3 regions of the Bradyrhizobium sp. CB82 genome follow, and region 1 is predicted to be linked to each of the others. Evidence: predicted binding sites of a transcription regulator. Region 1 holds the regulator's gene; each other region holds the start of a gene.

Region 1 (7,682 bases):
CCAACGGCAAAACCGTGCGCGGCGGGTTCCGCCGCACCTTCAGGCGTATTTATCGGGGCGGCTTTTGCGCGCATAATGGATACTTAAAGGGAGAGACGTGCTTGCGCCATATTCGCGGCGAAAAGCCCGCGTTGGTGCAGCCCGGCAAAATCGGCGGACAGCTTGCCATTGTGGAGGGGCGGCCGCGTTAAGCGGTTATTATCCTTTTGTTTTGGTTAACTATTTGCCGACAATATGCTGCAATCCGCGTCCTCCCTTGCGGAGGTGAAGTCTTGACCGGGCCTGGAATGGGCTGGTCGCTACGAAGAGCTGCCATGCCGGGTCCGCGTTACCCCAAGTCTCCCATCTCCGCTTCCCCTTCGTCGGGGGCGACCCGGCGCAGCGCGCTTGGGCTCTTGCTCGGCACGCCCTTGCTCTCGGCGTGCGCCGGCGTGCAGCAGAGTCTGAGCCAATTCTCCAATCCATTCAGCTCATCCGCCCCCCAGCCGGGGCCCGCCGGGCCGCCGCAGCAGGCTACCACCGCCGGCACCGGCGGGGTGAAGGTCGGCCTGATCCTGCCGCTGTCGGCCGCCGGCAATGCCGGGCTCGCCGCGCAGTCGATGCGCAACGCCGCCGAGATGGCGCTCGCCGAATTCCAGAACCCGAACGTCCAGCTCCTGATCAAGGACGACAACGGCACGCCGCAAGGCGCGCAAGGCGGCGCGCAGCAGGCGGTCGACGAAGGCGCGGAGATCATCCTGGGGCCGCTGTTCGCGCAGTCGGTGCCGGCGGTTGCGCAGGTCGCGCGCACGCGCGGCATCCCGGTGATGGCGTTCTCGACCGATGCCAGCATCGCTGGCCGCGGCGTCTTCCTGTTGAGTTTCCTGCCCGAGTCGGACGTCAACCGCATCGTCGAATATTCCGCCAGCATCGGGAAGCGCTCCTTCGCGGCGCTACTACCGGAGAACGCTTACGGCAATGTGGTGGAGGCGGCCTTCAAGGCGGCCGTGCCGCGGCGGGGCGGACGCGTCGTTGCGTTCGAGAAATTCGGGGGCGATCGCGCTACGCCGGCTCGCACAGTGGCGCAGGCGCTCGGCAGTGCGGATGCGCTGTTCATCGCCGATGACGGCGATTCCGTCGTCGCGGTGGCCGATGCGCTCACCGCGGCGGGCGCGAACCTGCGTAACATCCAGCTGCTCGGCACCGGGCTGTGGGACAATCCGCGCGTCTATGCGAGCCAGGCGCTGCAAGGCGGTCTCTACGCCGCGCCGGACCCGGCGGGTTTCCGCGCCTTCTCCGGTCGCTACCGCACGAAATATGGCGCTGAGCCGGTGCGCACGGCGACGCTCGCCTATGATGCAGTGGCGCTCGTCGCAGCGCTCGCGCGCACCCAAGGCACCACGCGCTTCTCCCAGGACGTTCTCACCAACCCATCCGGTTTTGCCGGCATCGACGGTCTGTTCCGCTTCCGCGCCGACGGCACCAATGAGCGCGGCCTTGCGGTCATGAAGGTGACGACCGGCGGCGGCGTCGCCGTCGCGGGCTCGCCGAAGAGTTTTGGGGCATAGCGTATTTATAGGGCCGTAGGGTAGGCAAAGGCGCGAATGCGCCGTGCCCACCATCTTTCTCAAGATTGCTGCAAGCGGTGGGCACGCTTCGCTTTGCCAACCCTACGGCACTCCGCTACGCTGCCAGATCCGCCACCACCGCATCGAGCACCGGAAATCCGCTGCTGGTCACGCGCAGGCGGCCGGTTGTGTCAACGGTGATGGCACCTTCCTCGCGCAACAGCGCGATGCGGCGCGGATCGAGCGGGCGGCCGGCGAGCGCGGCGTAGCGCTTGGGGTCGATGCCTTCGGCGAGGCGCAATCCCATCAGCAAGAACTCGTCGGCGCGCTCTTCGCTGTTCAGGAGTTCGTCGGTGACGACGCCGTCGCCGTTGGTCTCGACGCGCATCAGCCAGGCTTCCGGGCGCTTCTCGGTGGCGGTCGCGTGCCTGATGCCGTCGATGTCGAGGCGGCCATGGGCGCCGGGGCCGATGCCGGCATATTCCTCGCCGCGCCAGTAGACCAGATTGTGCCGGCACTCGGCGCCGCGGCGTGCGTGGTTGGAAATCTCGTAGGCGGGCAGGCCGAGCTTGTCGCAGGTCTCCTGCGTGACGTCATAGAGCGCGCGCGCGACCGCCTCGTCAGGCGTCTTCAATTTGCCGGCCTGGTGCAGGCCGAAGAACGGCGTGCCTTCCTCGATGGTGAGCTGGTAGAGCGACAAATGCTCGGCGGCTTCCTCGATGGCGTGGCGGAGCTCACCCTCCCACATCGCCGGCGTCTGGTCCGGGCGCGCGTAGATCAGGTCGAACGAGTAGCGGTCGAACGAGCGGCGCGCGATGGCAACCGCATCGAGCGCCTCGCGTGCACTGTGCAGGCGGCCCAGCATCTTCAGCGAGACATCGTCCAGCGCCTGCACGCCGAGCGAGACGCGGTTGACGCCGGCTGTGCGATAGCCGGCAAAGCGGGTCGCCTCGACGCTGGTGGGATTGGCTTCCAGCGTGACTTCGACGTCGCTTGCGACGCGCCAGTGCTTGCCGATCGCCTCCAGCACGGCGCCGACGGTTGCGGGCTGCATCAGGGACGGCGTGCCGCCGCCGAGGAAGATGGAGGTGACTTCGCGGCCGGGCGCGCGCTCGGCCGTGGTCTCGATCTCGCGGCCGAAGGCGCGGGCAAAGCGTGCCTCGTCGATCGCGGCGTGGCGGACATGGCTGTTGAAGTCGCAATAAGGACACTTCGACAGGCAGAACGGCCAGTGCACGTAGACGCCGAAGGCTTCCTTTTCAGCGCGGCTCAAGGCAGATCTCCGCAAGTTTCACGAAGGCGCGGGCGCGGTGCGACAGGCCAAGGCCCAACGGTGGCAGGCCGTGCTTCTCGATGCTTTCCATCTCGCCAAAGGTGCGCGTGTGGCCGTCGGGCAAGAACATCGGGTCGTAGCCGAAGCCCGCCGTGCCGCGCGGCGGCCAGACCAGCGTACCGTCGACGCGCGCCTCGACCTCCTCGAGATGGTGGTCGGGCCAGGCGACGCAAAGCGCGGAGACGAAATGCGCTTTGCGCTTGTCGGGCGCGGTGGCGCCGCGCTCCTGCAACAAGCGCTCGATCTGCGCCATCGCCGCGGCAAAGTCCTTTTTGGGGCCCGCCCAGCGCGCGCTGTAAATTCCGGGCGCGCCGTCGAGCGCATCGACCACGATGCCGGAATCATCGGCGAAGGCCGGAAGCCCCATAACCTTCGCAGCGGCGATCGCCTTGATCGCGGCATTGTTGCGAAAATCTTTGCCGGTCTCCTCCGGCTCGGGCAGGCCAAGCTCGCCGGCCGAGACCGCCTCGACGCCGTGTGGCGCGAGCAGCTCCCGCATCTCGGCAAGCTTGCCGGGATTATGGGTCGCGATGATCAGCTTGCCTGTGATTCGCCGGTGCATGGCTTATTGACTACGCCACCGCCATTTTCTGCAAGTCCACGAGACGCGCGACACCCTTGCGCGCCAGCGCCATCAACGACAGGAACTCGTCTTGCGTGAACGGCTCGCGTTCCGCGGTGCCCTGCACCTCGATGATGCGGCCATCGCCGGTCATGACGAAGTTTGCGTCGGTCTCGGCTTCGGAATCCTCGGCGTAGTCGAGATCCAGCACCGGCGTGCCCTGATAGATGCCGCAGGAGATTGCGGCGACGTTATCGCGCATCACGTTGGCCTTGATCATGTTGCGCGTCTTCATCCAGTTGATGCAGTCGGCCAGCGCGACCCAGGCACCGGTGATCGAGGCCGTGCGCGTACCGCCGTCGGCCTGGAGCACGTCGCAATCGACCGTGATCTGGCGTTCGCCGAGCGCTTCGAGATCGACGATGGCGCGAAGCGAGCGGCCGATCAGGCGCTGGATCTCGACGGTGCGGCCGCTCTGCTTGCCGGCGGAAGCCTCGCGGCGCGTCCGTTCCGAGGTCGCGCGCGGCAGCATGCCGTATTCGGCGGTGACCCAGCCGCGGCCCTGGCCCTTCAGCCAGGGCGGCAGGCGGTCTTCCAGCGTCGCGGTGACCAGCACATGGGTGTCGCCGAATTTTACCAGGCAGGAGCCTTCCGCATATTTGACCACGCCGCGCTCCAGCGTCACGGGGCGCAATTCGTCGGGCGCACGGCGGCTTGGCCGCATGGGAAATCCTCCAAAACTCGCAGGGAAAAGGCTGTTCGCGGTGCTTGTAGGAGCGGGAAGGGGGCCCGGCAAGGGCTTTTCCCCGCTCCGGCCAAAGACGCGCTTGTCAGGGGCCTTCCGGATGGACAAATTATGTGCATCTGAGAGGAGTTACCGTCTGTGGCCCATCACGATCCGATTCATCTGATCGCGCCGCGCGCGGGCCTCGCCCAGCTCAACGAGCGTTCTCGCGACATCTTTCGTCAAATCGTCGAAAGTTATCTGGCGACCGGCGAGCCGGTCGGCTCGCGCAATATTTCCCGCCTGATCGCGCTGCCGCTGTCGCCGGCCTCGGTGCGCAACGTCATGGCCGATCTGGAACAGCTCGGCCTGATCTACGCCCCGCATACCTCCGCCGGCCGGCTGCCGACGGAACTCGGCTTGCGCTTCTTTGTCGACGCCCTGATGCAGGTCGGCGAGCTCAACGAGGCCGAGCGGCAATCGATCCAGAGCCAGCTCACCACTGTCGGCCACGCGCAATCGGTCGAGGCGGTCCTCGAGGAGGCGCTGACGCGGCTGTCGGGCCTCACCCGCGCCGCGGCCGTGGTGTTGACGCCGAAGTCCAATGCGCGGCTGAAACATATCGAATTCGTCCGCCTGGAACCCGAGCGGGCGCTGGTGATCCTGGTCGGCGAGGATGGCCAGGTCGAAAACCGCGTGCTGACGCTGCCGCCCGGGGTTCCCTCCTCGGCGCTCACCGAGGCTTCCAACTTCCTCAATGCCCGTATCCGGGGCCGCACCCTGGCCGAGGCTCGGCTCGAGCTGGAAACCGCACTGGGCCAGGCACGCGCCGAGCTCGACCAGCTCACCCAGAAGGTCATTTCGGCGGGCATCGCGAGCTGGTCCGGCGGCGAGAGCGAGGACCGCCAGCTCATCGTGCGCGGCCACGCCAATCTGCTGGAAGACCTGCATGCGCTGGAGGATCTCGAGCGGGTGCGGTTGTTGTTCGACGATCTCGAGACCAAGCGCGGCGTGATCGACCTGCTCGGGCGTGCCGAGACCGCGGAGGGCGTGCGTATCTTCATCGGCTCGGAGAACAAGCTGTTCTCGCTGTCGGGTTCCTCGACGATCATCTCGCCCTATCGGGATGCCGCCGGTCACATCGTCGGCGTTTTGGGCGTGATCGGGCCGACGCGGCTGAATTATGCCCGCGTGATCCCGACCGTAGACTATGCCGCCCGCATCGTCAGCCGCCTCCTGGGTGGCTGACACCCGTTTTCGCCTGATCACGGGCGCTTGATTTTCGCGCTGCGAAGCACGATATCCCGGTCGAGAAAAAATCCCTTGAGACCAGTTCGAGAAGGCAGCCGATGACCGATCAAGACCGGCAACCCGAAGACACGACCGCGCCGACCGGCGAGCCCGTTGTGTCGAAGCCGTATGTGATGCCCGACGATCCGGAGCCCGGTTCGGTCGAGACCTTGCAGAAGGAAGCCGCCGAAGCGCGCGACCGGATGCTGCGGACGCTGGCCGAGATGGAGAATTTGCGCAAGCGCACCACCAAGGAGGTCGCCGACGCCAGGCTCTACGGGATCACCGGTTTTGCGCGCGACGTGCTCGATATCGCCGACAACCTCCAGCGTGCGCTCGATGCGGTGCCGGCCGAGGCGCGTGCCAATGCCGATCCCGGCCTGACCGCGCTGATCGAGGGCGTGGAACTCACCGAGCGCTCGCTGCTCAACGCGCTGGAGAAGCACGGCGTGAAGAAGTTCGATCCGCAGGGCCAGAAGTTCGATCCGAACTTCCAGCAGGCGATGTTCGAGGTGCCCGATCCGTCGGTGCCGTCGGGCACCGTGGTGCAGGTCGTGCAGGCCGGCTACACCATCGGCGAGCGCGTGCTGCGCCCGGCTCTCGTCGGGGTCGCCAAGGGCGGCGCCAAGGCGGCAGCCGCCGCCAACACCAACGAGCCGAACAACGCGGCGTAAGCCGCGCCTCGCCACGCGCACGACACGAGACCCCCATTCTGAGGAGCCGCGTTAGCGGCGTCTCGAAGGATGGAGGCCCCGCTGCTGCATCTCGGCCTTCATGGTTCGAGACGGCGCTTCGCGCCTTCTCACCATGAGGGTCAGGTAGCTTACGCCGTCACCGCGATATCGCCCGATTGGATCCGCTTCACGCCGGCCTTCGCCATGTCGGCCCAGGCCTTTGCCAGCGAGCCCTGGGTGTCGATGCCGCGGCAGGCGTCTTCCACCACATAGACCTCGAAGCCCGTCTTGCGCGCGTCGAGCGCAGTCCAGGCTACGCAGAAATCGGTGGCGAGCCCTGCGACGAACACGCGCTTGATCTTGCGCGACTTCAGGTAAGCGGCGAGCCCCGTGGTGGTCTTGCCGTCGGCTTCCATGAAAGCCGAGTAGCTGTCGACGTCCTTGTGAAAACCCTTGCGGATGATGAGCGCGGCCTGCGGGATCGACAGGTCCTTCGAGAGCGCGGCGCCGTCGGTGCCCTGCACGCAATGATCGGGCCACAGCACCTGCTTGCCGTACGGCAGGTCGATGGTCTCGAACGGCTTCTTGCCGGAATGGACTGACGCAAACGACACGTGCCCCGGCGTGTGCCAGTCCTGCGTCATCACGACATTGGCGAACGATTTTGCGATCTTGTTGATCACCGGCACCACCTGCTCGCCTTCCTTCACGGCGAGGCTGCCGCCGGGCAGGAAGCAGTTCTGCACGTCGATCACGAGCAGTGCGGAGGCATCGTCGGGTTTAATCGCCGACGCTGCCCAGAGCTTGCTTGAAACGAGGCTCGCGAGAGCAACAGTGGAAACGCCCGCGAGTACTTTGCGCCGATCCAGCATCGTACGTCCCTCCAGGAATGAACCAGGGAGGCAAGCGTAGTTCCATTTGTGTACAAACAAAAGCCCGAAAATACGGCCGGCTTTGGTCAGCTCTTGGGCTGGATGCCGTCGCGCACCGCGCGGAAGCGGGTGAACGCCTCCGACCACTGATCGCGCGGGGCGCTGGCGATGATGCGCAGCGACGTACCCCCACCGAAGCGGATCCACTGCACCACCGTGACCGCTGTCTTGTCCTTGCCGCTGACGCCGTCGAGGCGGGTTTCGATCGCCGGCTGGCCGTTGACGCGGATCGGCTCGGACATGGTGATTCTGGACTCGCGCATGCCCGGGATCTGCATCGCGGCCTCCTGCGCGAAGCGGGCGCGGTCTTCCGCCTGCTGCGGCGTTGCGCCGATGAGGCCGATGATCATGTACGGCTTTGGCTCGAAGCCGGTGGCCTCGTCGCCGTCGGCCAGCACGATGCTGGCGCCCGGCGACAGCGTACGGACGTTCTTGAAGGCGGCGAGATCGGTGATCCTGAACGGCATCTGCGCGAGCTGCTCGTCGACCGGCACCTCCTTGCGCGTGACGGCGGTGGCGAACATCTGACGCACCGCGTCGTCCGAATAGATCCTGGTGACGTTCTCAGGCACCTGCACGGCGACATAGCCGGAGAAGCCGGTGCCCGGCACGATCATCGA
Region 2 (7,682 bases), 1.6 Mb from region 1:
CTGGGCGGACGCGACGTCAGGCGCAACCGCAACCAAAACCGCCAAAAAGCCTATCGAGCAGAACGAAAGCGCGCGCATCGACGAAATCCTCAGAGATGGAGCATGATCCGGAACAGCGTGAAGCGGATTTCCGGAAAGATCATGCTCGAACAATAGCCTGAAGCGCGATGACGATTCATCCCCAGCTCATCGCGCTCTAGAATCGGCGCGCCACCGTAGTGGGTTTTGACCGGCGGTTGAATCGGAATGCGCAAGGCTTGGTCGGCAACGCCATGGTCCGCAAAAAAGAAGGCCGCCCGGAGGCGGCCTTCGTGTGATTCTTGGGCTGGTCGCGACGGGCTCAGAAGCCGCCCATACCGCCGCCCGCCGGCATCGCCGGAGCTGCTTCCTTCTTCGGCAGCTCGGCGACCATGGCTTCGGTGGTCACCAGCAGGCCGGCCACGGAGGAGGCGTCCTGGAGCGCGGTGCGTACCACCTTGGCGGGGTCGATGATGCCCTTCTCGACCAGGTCGACATACTGCTCGGTCTGGGCGTCGAAGCCGAATGTCTCGGACTTGTTCTCCAGGATCTTGCCGACGACGACCGAGCCTTCGAGGCCCGCGTTCTCGGAGATCTGGCGGACTGGGGCTTCCAGCGCCTTCAGCACGATGTTGATGCCGGCCTGCACGTCGGCATTGTCGTTGGACAGACGCCCCACCGCCTTCTTGGCGCGCAGCAGCGCGACGCCGCCGCCGGGCACGATGCCTTCCTGCACGGCTGCGCGGGTGGCGTTGAGTGCGTCCTCGACGCGATCCTTCTTCTCCTTGACCTCGATCTCGGTGGCGCCGCCGACGCGGATCACCGCGACGCCGCCGGCGAGCTTGGCCAGACGCTCCTGGAGCTTCTCACGGTCGTAGTCCGAGGTGGTCTCCTCGATCTGGGCCTTGATCTGGCCGACGCGGGCCTCGATGTCCGGCTTCTTGCCGGCACCGTTGACGATCGTGGTGTTCTCCTTGTCGATCACCACCTTCTTGGCGCGACCGAGCATCTTCACCGTGACGTTCTCGAGCTTGATGCCGAGCTCTTCGGAGATCAGCTGACCGCCGGTGAGGATCGCGAGGTCCTCGAGCATGGCCTTGCGGCGATCACCGAAGCCCGGGGCCTTGACGGCGGCGACCTTCAGGCCGCCGCGCAGACGGTTCACCACGAGCGTGGCGAGCGCCTCGCCCTCGACGTCCTCGGCGACGATGACGAGCGGCTTGCCGGACTGCACCACGGCTTCCAGCACCGGCAGCATGGCCTGCAGCCCGGAGAGCTTCTTCTCGTGCAGGAGGATGTAGGCGTCCTCCAGCTCGGCGGTCATCTTCTCGGCGTTGGTGACGAAGTAGGGCGACAGATAGCCGCGGTCGAACTTCATGCCCTCGACGATGTCGACCTCGGTGTCGAGCGACTTGTTCTCTTCGACGGTGATGACGCCCTCGTTGCCGACTTTCTGCATCGCCTGCGCGATCATCTTGCCGATGGCGGCATCGCCGTTCGCCGAGATGGTGCCGACCTGGGCGACCTCGGAGGAGGCGGCGACCGGCTTGGCGCGCTTCTCGATGTCCTTGATGACAGCCGTAACCGCGGTGTCGATGCCGCGCTTGAGGTCCATCGGGTTCATGCCGGCGGCAACGGCCTTGGCGCCTTCGCGCACGATGGCCTGGGCCAGCACGGTCGCGGTGGTGGTGCCGTCGCCGGCGAGGTCGTTGGTCTTGGAGGCGACCTCACGGACCATCTGGGCGCCCATGTTCTCGAACTTGTCCTCGAGCTCGATCTCCTTGGCGACGGTGACGCCGTCCTTGGTGATGCGGGGCGCGCCGAAGCTCTTCTCGATGACGACGTTGCGGCCCTTCGGGCCGAGCGTCACCTTGACGGCGTTGGCGAGAATGTCGACGCCGCGCAGCATGCGTTCGCGCGCGTCTCCGGAAAACTTGACGTCTTTGGCAGCCATTTTCTGCAATCCTTGATGTTTGGTGATGTGCTCGCCGCTCGTTGCCGGGCAAGGCGCGGCAATCCGTGGCGAAATCATGAACGATGCCCGGATCGAAGGTCCGGGCACGATATTCAGCGGCTGTTCAGGCGGTCGGCCTTAGGCCAGGACACCCATGATGTCCGACTCCTTCATGATCAGGAGATCCTCATTGTCGATCTTGACCTCGGTGCCCGACCACTTGCCGAACAGCACGCGGTCGCCGACCTTGAGGTCGATCGGAATCAGCTTGCCCGCCTCGTCGCGGCCGCCCGGGCCGACGGCGACGATTTCGCCCTGGGACGGCTTCTCCTTGGCGGTGTCGGGAATGATGATGCCGCCCTTGGTCTTTTCCTCGGCATCGATACGTTTGACCACGACACGGTCATGCAGCGGACGAAATTTGGACTTAGCCATGACGTTTCCCTTTGGAAGCTCGCTTCGGAAGCAGCGGAAGTAGGTGAGGGGCCTGCGCCCCCGTCCGACCTCTGTCAGGATCGAATGCCAGGATCGAACGGCGCGCTTTAGCAATCGGGCTTCCCGAGTGCTAATAGTGCGCCCGGAAATATGGCTTGGCCGCGATCCTGTCAAGCAAAGGTGGTTAAGCCATTGGTGAGACGGATATAGGATGTTGACGATCGAAACGAATTGGGGACGCTGGCGTATTCTACGACGTCATTGCCCCGACGGTGGTTTTGCGCTTGGCTGCAGGACGGTGTGGCCAGGCTCGTGTTTGGGGGGCGCTTTGCTCGGGGGAATGCCATGATCAGTTCAGCTCACGCTGGGACGGTTGCCAAGCTGGGCGCCGCCGCGGCCTTGGCGCTGCTGCTGGGCGCATGTGGCGGCGGCATGAGCCTGCCGTCGTTCTCGTCGTCATCGCCGCCGCCCGAGGCCGAGCCCGGCACCGGGCCGGAAATGCCGGCCTCGATCCGCGCCGACGAGATCGTCGGCCGCTGGGGCCTTGCCTCGTTCCAGAACCCGGCCGACCGCGCCCGTACCGAGGCCGCGGCCCGCGCGCAGTGCAAGAATCCCTATGTGATCGGCGCCGGCTCGAGCGGCGGCGTGATCATGCACCTGGCCGACCAGGCGACGCCGCAGGAACTGCGGCTGAAGGGCTCACCGAGCGGCAAGAACTATATCGGACCGCCCGGCGCGACCCCCGGCGAGCAGGACCGTGAGATCGTCTCCTTCGACGGCCGCGTCATGGTCACCCGCTTCATCGACAAGGATGCCGCCACCCGCTACGGCAACATGGTCTACGTCCGCTGCGCGCCACGGGCGTAGTCTCTCCCTTCGTCATGCCCCGCGAAGGCGGGGCATCCAGTACGCCGCGGCTTCTCGACTCCAGCCTCGCCCTCTCTGGAATACTGGATCGCCCGGTCGAGCCGGGCGATGACGGCGGGGGTGGTTCCAAACAAAACGCCGGCTCGGCCCGGCGTTTTGCTTTTCCGTAACTCCGGTCTGCTCAGTCGAACAGGGCGTCGATGTCGTCCTGCGAGGCGTGGCCGACGTCGCCGGCGAGCTTGGGCCCGTTGAGGAGCTTGGCGTCCTCGTCGCGAGTGTCGACGATCGGCGCCGCGTGGGCCTTGATGGCATCGACGCCGCCCCAGATCTCCATCATCGCATTGATGTGCTGCTCGATGAACTTCATCGTGCCCATCACCTTGCTGATGCGCTGGCCGGTCAGGTCCTGGAAGTTGCAGGCCTCGAAGATCGAGATGACGCGCTCCTGGATGTCGTCGGCGAGCTGCTTCTGCTGGTCCACCGAATCCACCTTGGAGAGCGCGCTGGCGGCCTGGTCGATCGACTCGGCTGCTTCGAGGATTTGCTGGGTCGCCTGCTCGGTGCCGCCGACGACGGCGCCGAGCTCGCCATTGACCTTGGCCATTTCGCCACCGTCAAAGCTCTTGCCGTGCAGCGTCGCGATTTCGCGCTTGGTGCGGTTGATGGCGTCGTGAATGAGGTCGAGCTCGACCTTCAGCTTCTCGCACTGCTCGATCTGAGCGCGATAGGTTTCCAGCATCGCGCGGGTCTCAGCGACTTCCTGCGCCACGACGGCATCGCCCGGCGCCATCGATGCCTGCCCGGCGTGGCTGTTGCGCGCCATTTGCGCGCGGATCGCGCGCAGCTCGGCCATGATCTCGCTGTGCATCGGAGTAGCCTCGTCGATCATCTCGGGAATTGGCATCTCGCCGACGATAGCTTCCTCGACGCGAAAACGCTTGCGGTGAACAGCCATATTGGAACTCCCCCCACCTCACTCATGCGGCCTTTGTAGACAGAAGGGATTTAACACGACGTTCACGGCAGCAGCTGCTTTGCGATCGCTCGCGATGCGCATGTCCACCGCCGATTAACCATGCGTATCAGCTGTTCACCGAAAATAAACGCTAGCGGACAAAAGGCGCTGATGTTCGCGACGTGGTGAATCAAGACGCCGTTTCCGTTTACCAAACCAAACGGCTTTTGATCTTAAGTGAGCTTCATCGCCAGGGCACGTCAGTGCTGCGCCCGCCGCGATGAACGCACCAGACGAAACAGTACAGAGTACGTCGATGTTCAAGAATATGTCTGTCGCGCTGCTCGGCAGCGCTTGCACCCTTGTCGCCGGGATCGACCGCGCCGCCGCCTTCGACCATACCGCGCCATCCGATCCGCCCGCCGTGCTTTATGCGCCGCAGGTTCAGCCGCAGCCGATGCGCGTCGCCTCCAATGCCAACATGGGCGGCGGCTTCATCGAATTTCTGTTCGGCGGCGAGGAGCGCGGCCAGCGCTATTATCCGCAGCAACAGCCGACGTATCAACAGCAGCCGGCCTATTACGACCAGCGCCGTTTGCCGCCGATGGGCGAGCCGCGGATGCCGGGCGCGGTGCCGGAGCAGGAGGCAGCCGATCCGCGCTTGCGTCCGTTCGATCCGAAGTATGAAAAACAGCTCGTCGCTTACGAGGGCAAGGAAGGCGCCGGCACCATCGTCGTCGATACGCCCAACAAGTTCCTGTATCTCGTTGAGGGCAACGGCAAGGCGCTGCGCTACGGCATCGGCGTCGGCCGTCCCGGCTTCACCTGGTCGGGTGTGAAGGCGATCACGGCCAAGCGCGAATGGCCGGATTGGACGCCGCCGGCCGAAATGATCGCACGCCGTCCCGATCTGCCGCGGCACATGGAAGGCGGCCCTGAAAATCCGCTTGGCGCGCGCGCCATGTATCTGGGCTCTTCGCTCTATCGCATCCATGGCTCAAACGAGCCCTGGACCATCGGCACTAACGTCTCCTCCGGTTGCATCCGGATGCGCAACGAGGACGTCATCGACCTCTACGGCCGCGTCAATGTCGGCACCAGGGTGGTGGTGATGTGATGGTTTTCTTCGCCTCTCCCCGCCTGCGGGGAGAGGCGAAGAATGCGCGCGCAGCTCGAATTCCTGATGAAAGGAGAGTCTCGGCGCCTTCAACTTTCACCGGCTTTGCGGATAGATCCCCGACCTTCGCCGTAAGAACACGGAGAGCAAGAAGATCGGGCGTTGCGCGTAATCGCTGTGCTGGCGACCCCTGCCGATGGCGACTGGAACGCATCGTCGCAGCGGTCCCTCTCGATGTTCAACAAATATGCCGGGACCAAGTTCGATGTGAGCTCGCGAGCGTCGATGCGTTAGACGCGCTGAAAGCGAAGCAAGGACGCGTCTGTCCGCTGGTCTGCGAGCGCGGCTTCAAGGCTGATGGAGATCAATGCGTAAAGATATCCTGCCGCGCCGGCTACCGCGTGAACGACGACAACGAGTGCGAGAAGGTTCAGGACAAAAAGCCCGTTGCGACCCGCGATGATACACAGAAGCGAGACGCGGTGCGGAAGCAGATCGAAGCGGCACCGGCGAAGCCGTCCTGCATCTGGTCAAATGATTTGTAACAACGCGGGCTGTCGGCCGGTAAGGGCCGGCTGTCGGGTTGCTCCCATGAAGTGCGGAGCCAACTACTGTGGGGGCGGTCTACAAGCGGAAGTGTGTGACTGAGCCAAGCTCGCGGCCGCCGCAAGGGCGGCCGTTTTGCATTTGAAGGTGATGCTGCTTAAGCGTAATCGCTGCCGCCGTCGTCATCGCCGCCGAAATCGCTGTCGTCGGGCATGTCGATGTCGTTGGCGTCGTCATAGTCCTGCTGATCGTCGTTCCGATCGTTCGACGCCTGGTCGAGGAGGCCCTGGCGGGACTCGTCGCGGTCGCGACTGGAGCCGATATCGTTGAGGCCGGCATCGCGCGCGAGCGAGCCACCGGACTGGTCGCTGCCGCCCCAAGGACTGCCGCCGCTGCCTCCACCACGCTCCTCGATGATCGTGGTGTCGCCAAACGCCTGATGCGATCCGCCCATCCCGCCCATCATGTTGCGGATGCCGGAGAGCAATAGCGAGCCGCCGACGACGCCGGCCGCGGCCGCAGCCGCCGTACCGAGGAACGAGCCGCCGCCACCGCCGAAGGGCGGGGCGCCGTAGCCCTGCTGCCCGTAAGGAGGCTGGCTGTAGCCGGGCGGTTGCGCCTGCTGCATCGCCTGGCCGGAGTTCCAGACCGGCCGCTGCTCGCGCTGCGGCACGTTCGGGACCGAGCCGCGCGATTGGCCACCGCCGAACAGGGACTCGCGCATGGAGTCCAGAAAACCGCCTGATTGACTTTGCTGCTGCGGCGCGTTCGCCGCCTCCAGCTCCTGGATGCGGGCATTGGCGCGCTTGAGCGCCTCGTCCTGCAACAGCACGGTCTGCACCAGCGCGTACATGGCATTCGGCGCCTTGTTCAGGCCGTCATTGATCGCGGCGATCGCGTTCGGATCGCGCGGTGCGTTCTCAAGCTTGGAAAGCCGGTCGAAAAGCTCGTCGACGAGCTGGCGTTCTTGCGGCGTCATGATCGATCTCCCTTGCGCGAACCAAGCGCGCCGAAGATGTAGGGTTCCATTGTGGCGCCAACAGTAGGCGGCGGATTAAATTTCCGTATGCGACAAGCTGCCCGGTGCCTTGCGCCCGGCGGTTTCATGCCAATGTCACGTTGTTCGCCGCCAGCAATTGAGGGAACGCCTCGCTTGCGAGGTAATTGTGCTCGCGCTCGCGGACCTCGGTCATCGGATCCAGGCTGCGCAGGGCGTCATCGACGAAACCGGGATGGCACATCACGAGGCCGCCGTCAGGCAAGCCTGCGACAAACTCGCCCATCAGCTTGCCGAAATCGGCCTCGTCCCGCGTGAAGTCATAGGCGCCGGCGAAGACAGGATTGAAGGCGAGACCGGCCTGCCGCGCGCGGCGGCGGAATTGCGCGCTCAGGACATCCAGCACCAGCGCTTTCGGCGAGGCGAGCCGCTGCATCAGCGGCAACTCGCGGCCGCCCTGGCGCACCCAGGCTTTTGGCGCGGCCTCGCCGACGGCAGCGATGAAAGCGTCGCGCACCTGCGGATAGAGCTGCACGTGCTGATGGCCGTCGACGAAATCAGGCGCGCGTCCGAACGCCTGCGCGAACGCCGCAAGCTGCGCCTTCACCTCTGAATGGATGATCTCGCGGTCGAGCCGCCGCAGCAGTCCCGCGCGCAACAGTTTGGGAAAGGCTAAGAACATGTCGCCTTCGAGCGGGCGGAAATGCATGGTCAGCGGGCGGAACGGCGCCGACAGCGTGACATGCAAGCCGATCGCGCAGCGCGGGCTCTTTGTCCGGGACGCCTCCAGCGC
Region 3 (7,682 bases), 3.3 Mb from region 1:
AGATTCAATACTCGCAATTCCTGTAGTCCGACGTCTCGCAGGCCTGCATCATCTCTTTCGCGCGGGCGATGTCTTCCACCGTCATCGTCGCGGAGACGGTCTTGAGCTCCGCCTTGGCCGTGGCATCGCCGCGGGAGGCAGCGAGGCTCAGCCACATGAAGGCGTGCGCCGAGCTCTTCGCCACCCCCTGCCCGCGCTGATACATCGCGCCCAGCATGCCTTGCGCCTTTGCATTGCCGGCCTTCGCCATACCGCGGAACACCTGGATCGCCGGCACATAGTCGCCGCGGTTATAGGCGGCCATGCCGTCCTCCCAGGGGCCGGCCATCGCCGCAGAGTTCATGCCCAGCGTAGCCGCGATCAGGCTGCCGATCACCCGCTTCCTCATGTCCCCCTCCTTCGTCCTCGCCTGCTTCTAGCGGGTTGGTACGGCACGCGCCAAGAAAAGGTTTCACGGCAACCGCGGCCGGGGAAATGGGGTTGGAGCGCCACGCGAAATTGGCTACTAGTCTTGCGCAACTGTTCGCGTTCGGGGACTGGAAATGACCTATTGCTGCGGAATCCTGGTTCGGGAAGGCCTGGTTATGATCGCCGACACCCGGACCAATGCGGGGCTGGACAACGTCTCGACCTTCCGCAAGCTGCACATCTTCTCAAAACCCGGCGAGCGCATCATGGCGATCGCGAGCGCCGGCAATCTTGCGATCAGCCAGTCGGTGCTGTCGACGCTCACCGAGGGTCTCGAAGACCCCGACACGGGCGACATCGAGACGCTGATGAACGCGCCGACCATGTTCCAGGCGGCGCAGCGCATCGGCCGCGCCATTCGCGCCGTGCATTCGACCGAGGCTGCGGCGCTCAAGGCCGAGGACATCAATTTCGACGTCTCGTTCCTGTTCGGTGGCCAGATCAAGGGCTCGCGGATGCGGCTGTTCATGGTCTATCCGGCCGGCAACTTCATCGAGTGCACCACCGACACGCCTTACCTTCAAATCGGCGAGCACAAATACGGCAAGCCGGTGCTCGACCGTGCCATGCATTACGACGTCGAGCTTTACGAGGCGCTGAAGACCAGCCTGATCTCGATGGACTCGACGATGCGCTCCAATCTCGGCGTGGGCCTGCCGATCGACGTGCTGGTGGTGCGCACGGACGCGTGCGACGCCGATCTCAACCATCGCATCGAGGCGGGCGAACCCTATTTCCACGACCTGCGCTCGCGCTGGTCGGCGGCCTTACGCGCCGCGCATCAGAACATTCCGCGGCCGCCCTACAAGAACGACAAAGAAGCCAAAACCTGACAGAAAAGAAAAGGCAGGAAACGATGAGTGAAGCGAAAAAGATCGCAGTGGTGACCGGCGCCGGTACCGGTGTCGGACGCGCAGCCGCACTGGCGCTGATGGACGCCGGCTTCACCGTGGTGCTGACCGGACGCCGGCTCGACAAGCTCGAGGAGACTGCAAAGCTCGGACCTGCCGGCAAGAGTCTCTGCGTCACCGCCGACATGACCAATCCCGGCTCGATCGCCGCGCTGTTCGCCAAGGTGTCGGAGACCTATGGGCGTCTCGACGTACTCTTCAACAATGCCGGCATGGGCGCGCCTGCGGTCAACTTCGAGGATCTCAGCCTCGAGCAGTGGCAGGCGGTGGTGAACACCAACCTCACCGGCCCGTTCCTCTGCACCCAGCACGCTTTCCGCATCATGAAGGACCAGAACCCGCGCGGCGGCCGCATCATCAACAACGGCTCGATCTCCGCGCACGCGCCGCGGCCGTTCTCAGCCGCCTACACCTCGACCAAGCACGCGATCACCGGCCTCACCAGGGCCAGCAACCTCGACGGCCGCGCCTACGACATCGCCGTCGGCCAGGTCGACATCGGCAATGCCGCGACTCCGATGACCGACCGCATGGTCGCCGGCCCCGGCGTGATGCAGCCCGACGGCACGATGAAGCACGAGCCGCGCATGGACGCGAAGGCGGTCGGTGATGCCGTCGCCTACATGGCCGGCCTGCCGCTCGATGCCAATGTGCTGTTCATGACGGTCATGGCGACCAAGATGCCGTTCGTCGGACGCGGCTAACCCACTTTCCTTTCGCTCTCCCCGCTTGTGGGAGAGTGAGAGGGCTGCACTTAAAAAACCAAGACAACCCCATGCCCCAGTCGGCGGATGGAGGTATCATGCTACTCCAGCCGCTCGATCTTCCGCAGGCTCGGGAACAGTTTCATCCACAGTTTCATCCATAGCAGCGCGACCGCGATTGTGCCGATGCCACCGAGCACGGCGGTGGGCATCGCGCCAAACAGCGCGGCGGTGAGCCCGCTCTCGAACTGGCCGAGTTGGTTCGAGGCGTTGATGAAGAGGAAGTTGACCGCGTCGACGCGGCCACGCATCTCGTCGGGCGTCGAGAGCTGCACCAGCGAGAAACGGATCACGCGGTTCGCGGACATTGGCTGCTCTTGAGCGAGGCCCGTGGCGCCCAGCGCGGCTGGTGTTGACATTGACGCGTGACCGAGGCCGGACGCGTGACCGAGGCCGGAGGTCTTGTCAACAACCGGTCGGCCTCCGTCAGCCCCGGCATTGCCTTTGCAACGGCCCGGTTGCCATAATCGTTGCGGGAATGGGGACATCATGCTGCGACTGCAATCGGCACTCGGCATTTTCGCATTGCTGTTGATCGCCTGGGCGCTGGCGGAGAACCGTCGCGCGGTCTCGCTGCGCCAGGCGGGAATCGGCCTCGTCGTCACCTTCCTCACCGCAATCGTCCTGCTCAAGCTGCCGTTCGTCGCGCATGCCTTCGGCGCCATCAACGATGCGGTCGGCGCAATCTCTGCGGCCTCGCGCGCCGGCACGTCCTTCGTGTTCGGCTATGTCGGCGGCGGCCCCCTGCCCTTCGATGTGAAGACGCCGGGCGCCGATTTCATCCTCGCGTTCCAGGCGCTGCCGATCGTGCTCGTGATGAGCGTGCTGACGACGCTGCTGTTCTATTGGCGCGTGCTGCCGCCGATCGTGCGTGGCATGGCGTGGCTGCTCGAGCGCACGTTGGGGGTCGGCGGCGCAGTCGGACTGTCGACCGCGGCGAACATCTTCCTCGGCATGGTGGAGGCCCCACTGTTCGTGCGGCCGTATCTGGCGCAGATGACGCGCAGCGAATTGTTTCTGGTGATGACCGGCGGCATGGCCGGCATCGCCGGCACGGTGCTGGTGCTCTATGCGACGCTGCTCGCGCCGCTGATTCCGGACGCCGCCGCGCATTTCGTCATCGCCTCGGTGCTCGGCGCGCCGGCCGCAATCCTGATCAGCCTGATCATGGTACCGGAGACCAGTGACCGGCTCACCGGCGGTTCGCTCAAAGACCCGGACATGCACGCCTCCGGCACGATGGATGCGATCGTCAAGGGCACCTCCGCAGGGCTCGAGCTGTTGCTCAACATCATCGCCATGCTGATCGTGCTGGTGGCGCTGGTGTATCTCGTCAATGCTTTGCTCGGGCTGCTGCCAACGATCGGCGGCGCAGCGATCTCGCTGCAACGATTGCTGGGCCTCGTGATGGCTCCAGTGTGCTGGCTGATGGGGCTGCCATGGGATCAGGCGGTGACGGCGGGTAGCCTGATGGGCACCAAGACGATACTCAACGAGTTGATCGCCTATGTCGATCTGTCGAAACTCGCCCCCGACGCGCTCGATGCGCGCTCGCGCCTGATCATGCTCTACGCGATGTGCGGCTTCGCCAATTTCGGGAGCCTCGGCATCATGATCGGCGGCCTCGGTGTCATGGCGCCGGAGCGACGCGAGGAGATCAATGCCCTCGGGCTGAAGTCGATCGTATCGGGCACGCTGACGACGTGTTTGATGGGCGCGATCGTGGGAGTGCTGACGTAGACTCTCTCCGCCCGTCATTCCGGGGCGCCGCGCAAGCGGCGAGCCCGGAATCCATCGGGCCGCAATACGAGCTGTGAAATGGATTCCGGGCTCGCGACTTTCGTCGCGCCCCGGAATGACAGCGTCTTACGCCTTCAATTCCACCGTCTTGAACTCGGCCGGCAGGATGATCTCCAGCAATTCCACGTCGTCGGAATAGTCGAGGATCATGTGCTTGATCTTCGGCGGCTGGGTCCAGGCACTGCCCGCTTCCATCAGCGTTTCGCCCTGGCCTTCCATGTAGGTCTTCACCCAGCCCTTGAGCACGTAGACCATCTGGAATTCGACGTCGTGATAGTGGAGCTTTGACACCTCGGCCGGATTGCACGGCGGCAGCAGGCGGATGACGTGGGCTTGCGCGAGTCCGTGGGTCGCAGCGGCGATGCCGAGATCGCGATATTGCGCGTAGGCGCGCAGGCCGTCGGCCTTGAAATCCTCTTCGCGGTGATGGCTGACGGCGATGCGCTGCTTGGGCCGGGTACGTGTCTTGGCAGGAGTCTTGGCGAGTGTCGTGCGAGCTTTCGCCTTCACTGCCTCGCGGGCTGAAGACCGCGTGGCGACCTTGTTGCCGTGCCATTTCTTCTTTACCGCGGATTGCGCCGCGCTGCGCGATGTCACCTTGCGCTTGACCATTGTTGCCTCCCTGATCTTTGTTCTGGAGGCGAAGGCTAACACAGAATTCGGAATCGTAAGGGTGGGTTAGCCGAAGGCGTAACCCACCGCTTCTGTCGACGCGCGGAGAGCAAAGAGGTGGCTTACGCTGCGCTAACCCACCCTATACGAGGCGCGGCAGCCTCAGTTCAACCTGAACACGCCATCGACCGCGCGCAGCTCGGCGGGCTTGATCAGCTTGGAATGCGCTACCGTCACCGAATAAAGGGGACCGTCGAGCTTCTCCTCCCAGAAGGCGAGGAAATCCGTCAGCGCCGGGAATTTCGGAAACAGATCGTAGTTCTGCCAGATGTAGGTCTGCAGCAGCGAGGGATGATCCGGCATCCGATAGAGGATCTGCGCCGTCGTCAGCCCGTAACCCAGCAACTGTTTCCGGAAGTCGTTGGAAACACCCCCAACCCGCAAGCTCATGCCAGCCTCCTTTGCAGGAGCGCATATTCAAGGGGTGGCCTGCTCGGACTGGCCCAAAGAGCCACCCGGTGGAGATGCGCTCACATGAGAGAAATGTGACGCATACGGCCAACCCATCTCAAGCCCAAAAGTTTAACAAGTTGTTGAAATTCAATGCTTTAGCAGCAGATCGGGGGGTCTGCTAATAGCGCGCGAGGCCTCGTTTAACGATGGTAAATGATTTTGGCAGACAGGCCTTCTGAGTGCTGATTTTTCTGCTAGAAGCCCTTGCTCCCGTAAAAAACCTGTCCTATCTCAGTTCTCGCCTGCGCTAGCACTCGCAGGCAGCGACTGCTAACACCCAAAAATCTCCAACTCGTGCAATTGCTTAGGAGGACTGCATGAAATTCCGTCCGCTTCACGACCGCGTCGTGATCAAGCGCATCGACGCAGAAGAGAAGACCGCTGGCGGCATCATCATTCCCGATACGGCCAAGGAAAAGCCCTCCCAGGGCGAAGTGATCGCCGTTGGCCCGGGCGGCCGCGACGAGAGCGGCAAGCTGATCCCGATCGACGTCCAGGTCGGCGACCGCGTGCTGTTCGGCAAGTGGTCGGGCACCGAGGTCAAGATCGACGGCCAGGACCTGTTGATCATGAAGGAAAGCGACATCATGGGCGTGCTCGAAGCTCCCGCTTCGAAGAAAAAGGCCGCCTAATCCAGCCGCTCGCACCGCTCACCCCTGAGGAGCGCCTGCCGGGCGCCTCGCCAAGGGTGAGATAAGACCAAGACAACTCAGGGAAACCAATATGTCAGCCAAAGAAGTGAAATTCGGCGTCGACGCCCGTGACCGCATGCTGCGCGGCGTCGAGATCCTCGCCAACGCCGTGAAGGTCACGCTCGGTCCGAAGGGCCGCAACGTCGTTCTCGACAAGTCGTTCGGCGCTCCCCGCATCACCAAGGACGGCGTCACCGTCGCCAAGGAGATCGAGCTCGACGACAAGTTCGAGAACATGGGCGCCCAGATGGTGCGCGAAGTCGCCTCCAAGTCCGCCGACGCGGCCGGCGACGGCACCACCACCGCGACCGTGCTCGCGGCCGCGATCGTCCGTGAAGGCGCCAAGGCGGTTGCCGCCGGCATGAACCCGATGGACCTCAAGCGCGGTATCGACCTCGCCGTCGACGCCGTCGTTGCGGACCTCGAAAAGAACACCAAGAAGGTCACCTCGAACGAGGAGATCGCCCAGGTCGGCACCATCTCGGCCAACGGCGACGCGGAGATCGGCAAGTTCCTCGCCGACGCCATGAAGAAGGTCGGCAACGAGGGTGTCATCACCGTCGAGGAAGCCAAGTCGCTCGAGACCGAGCTCGACGTCGTCGAGGGCATGCAGTTCGATCGCGGCTACATCTCGCCCTACTTCGTCACCAACGCCGACAAGATGCGCGTTGAGATGGACGACGCCTACATTCTCATCAACGAGAAGAAGCTCTCCTCGCTGAACGAGCTCTTGCCGCTGCTCGAGGCCGTGGTGCAGACCGGCAAGCCGCTGATCATCGTCGCAGAGGACGTCGAGGGCGAGGCGCTCGCCACGCTCGTGGTGAACCGTCTGCGCGGCGGCCTGAAGGTCGCGGCCGTGAAGGCTCCGGGCTTCGGCGATCGCCGCAAGGCCATGCTCCAGGACATCGCGATCCTGACTGGCGGCCAGGCAATCTCGGAAGATCTCGGCATCAAGCTCGAGAACGTCACGCTCAACATGCTCGGTCGCGCCAAGAAGGTGATGATCGACAAGGAGAACACCACGATCGTCAACGGCGCCGGCAAGAAGGCCGACATCGAGGCGCGCGTGGCCCAGATCAAGGCGCAGATCGAGGAGACCACCTCGGACTACGACCGTGAAAAGCTCCAGGAGCGTCTGGCCAAGCTCGCGGGTGGCGTCGCGGTGATCCGCGTCGGCGGCGCGACCGAGGTCGAGGTGAAGGAGCGCAAGGATCGCGTTGATGACGCGATGCATGCGACCCGCGCGGCGGTCGAGGAAGGCATCCTGCCGGGCGGCGGCGTCGCCCTGCTCCGCGCCACCGAGCGGCTGAAGAACCTGCGTACCGCCAACGACGACCAGAAGACCGGCGTCGAGATCGTGCGCAAGGCGCTGTCCGCGCCGGCCCGCCAGATCGCGATCAACGCCGGTGAAGACGGCTCGGTGATCGTCGGCAAGATCCTCGAGAAGGATCAGTACACCTACGGCTTCGACTCGCAGACCGGCGAATACGGCAACCTCGTCACCAAGGGCATCATCGACCCGACCAAGGTCGTGCGCACCGCGATTCAGAACGCCTCCTCCGTGGCGGCGCTGCTGATCACCACCGAGGCCATGGTCGCCGAGCTGCCGAAGAAGGCCGCTGCCGGCCCCGCCATGCCCCCGGGCGGCGGCATGGGCGGCATGGACTTCTAAGGTCCGACGCTCTCGACGAAGTGCGAAACCCCGGCAGCAATGCCGGGGTTTTTGTCTTTTTAGTATTCTACCAAAGGTCGTACCGCCTTTGTCAGTCCGGGGCGGCGCGCAGCGCGGAGCCCGGAATCCCTTTCACCAATCGCACATGGCCTATACGCATGGCCTATTACGTCTGCCTGCTCGCCAACAAGAAATATGGAACGCTATATATTGGCGTGACGAACGACATCGTCCGTCGCATTCGTGAGCA

What was found. The regulator HrcA, encoded in region 1, represses chaperone genes, less so after heat shock. The targets are predictions, from matches to a motif close to GTTAGCACTCNCNNNNNGNGAGTGCTAAC.
Region 2: a site for HrcA is predicted at 2,514-2,542, ahead of QA640_RS08445 (co-chaperone GroES). Genes of this name have one in related genera too.
Region 3: a site for HrcA is predicted at 5,315-5,343, ahead of groES (co-chaperone GroES). Genes of this name have one in related genera too.

What each region holds. Positions count from the first base shown of each region.
Region 1 covers NZ_CP121650.1:203,794-211,475, forward strand. The annotation lists gene rsmI (16S rRNA (cytidine(1402)-2'-O)-methyltransferase) at 1-74, opposite strand, end outside; gene QA640_RS00925 (penicillin-binding protein activator) at 315-1,547, shown strand; gene hemW (radical SAM family heme chaperone HemW) at 1,663-2,820, opposite strand; gene rdgB (RdgB/HAM1 family non-canonical purine NTP pyrophosphatase) at 2,807-3,442, opposite strand; gene rph (ribonuclease PH) at 3,453-4,166, opposite strand; gene hrcA (heat-inducible transcriptional repressor HrcA) at 4,326-5,414, shown strand; gene grpE (nucleotide exchange factor GrpE) at 5,516-6,130, shown strand; gene pncA (bifunctional nicotinamidase/pyrazinamidase) at 6,280-7,002, opposite strand; gene QA640_RS00960 (hypothetical protein) at 7,089-7,682, opposite strand, start outside.
Region 2 covers NZ_CP121650.1:1,763,707-1,771,388, forward strand. The annotation lists gene QA640_RS08430 (hypothetical protein) at 1-78, opposite strand, end outside; gene QA640_RS08435 (hypothetical protein) at 90-254, opposite strand; gene groL (chaperonin GroEL) at 341-1,972, opposite strand; gene QA640_RS08445 (co-chaperone GroES) at 2,111-2,407, opposite strand; gene QA640_RS08450 (hypothetical protein) at 2,753-3,274, shown strand; gene QA640_RS08455 (protein phosphatase CheZ) at 3,456-4,229, opposite strand; gene QA640_RS08460 (L,D-transpeptidase) at 4,546-5,346, shown strand; partial or broken gene QA640_RS08465 (caspase family protein) at 5,539-5,994, shown strand; gene QA640_RS08470 (DUF2076 domain-containing protein) at 6,050-6,871, opposite strand; gene QA640_RS08475 (ChbG/HpnK family deacetylase) at 6,996-7,682, opposite strand, start outside.
Region 3 covers NZ_CP121650.1:3,542,148-3,549,829, reverse strand. The annotation lists gene QA640_RS17040 (hypothetical protein) at 5-388, opposite strand; gene QA640_RS17035 (proteasome-type protease) at 543-1,301, shown strand; gene QA640_RS17030 (SDR family oxidoreductase) at 1,325-2,083, shown strand; partial or broken gene QA640_RS17025 (MFS transporter) at 2,185-2,436, opposite strand; gene QA640_RS17020 (nucleoside transporter C-terminal domain-containing protein) at 2,633-3,883, shown strand; gene QA640_RS17015 (cupin domain-containing protein) at 4,010-4,555, opposite strand; gene QA640_RS17010 (usg protein) at 4,718-5,005, opposite strand; gene groES (co-chaperone GroES) at 5,386-5,700, shown strand; gene groL (chaperonin GroEL) at 5,792-7,432, shown strand; partial or broken gene QA640_RS16995 (GIY-YIG nuclease family protein) at 7,591-7,682, shown strand, end outside.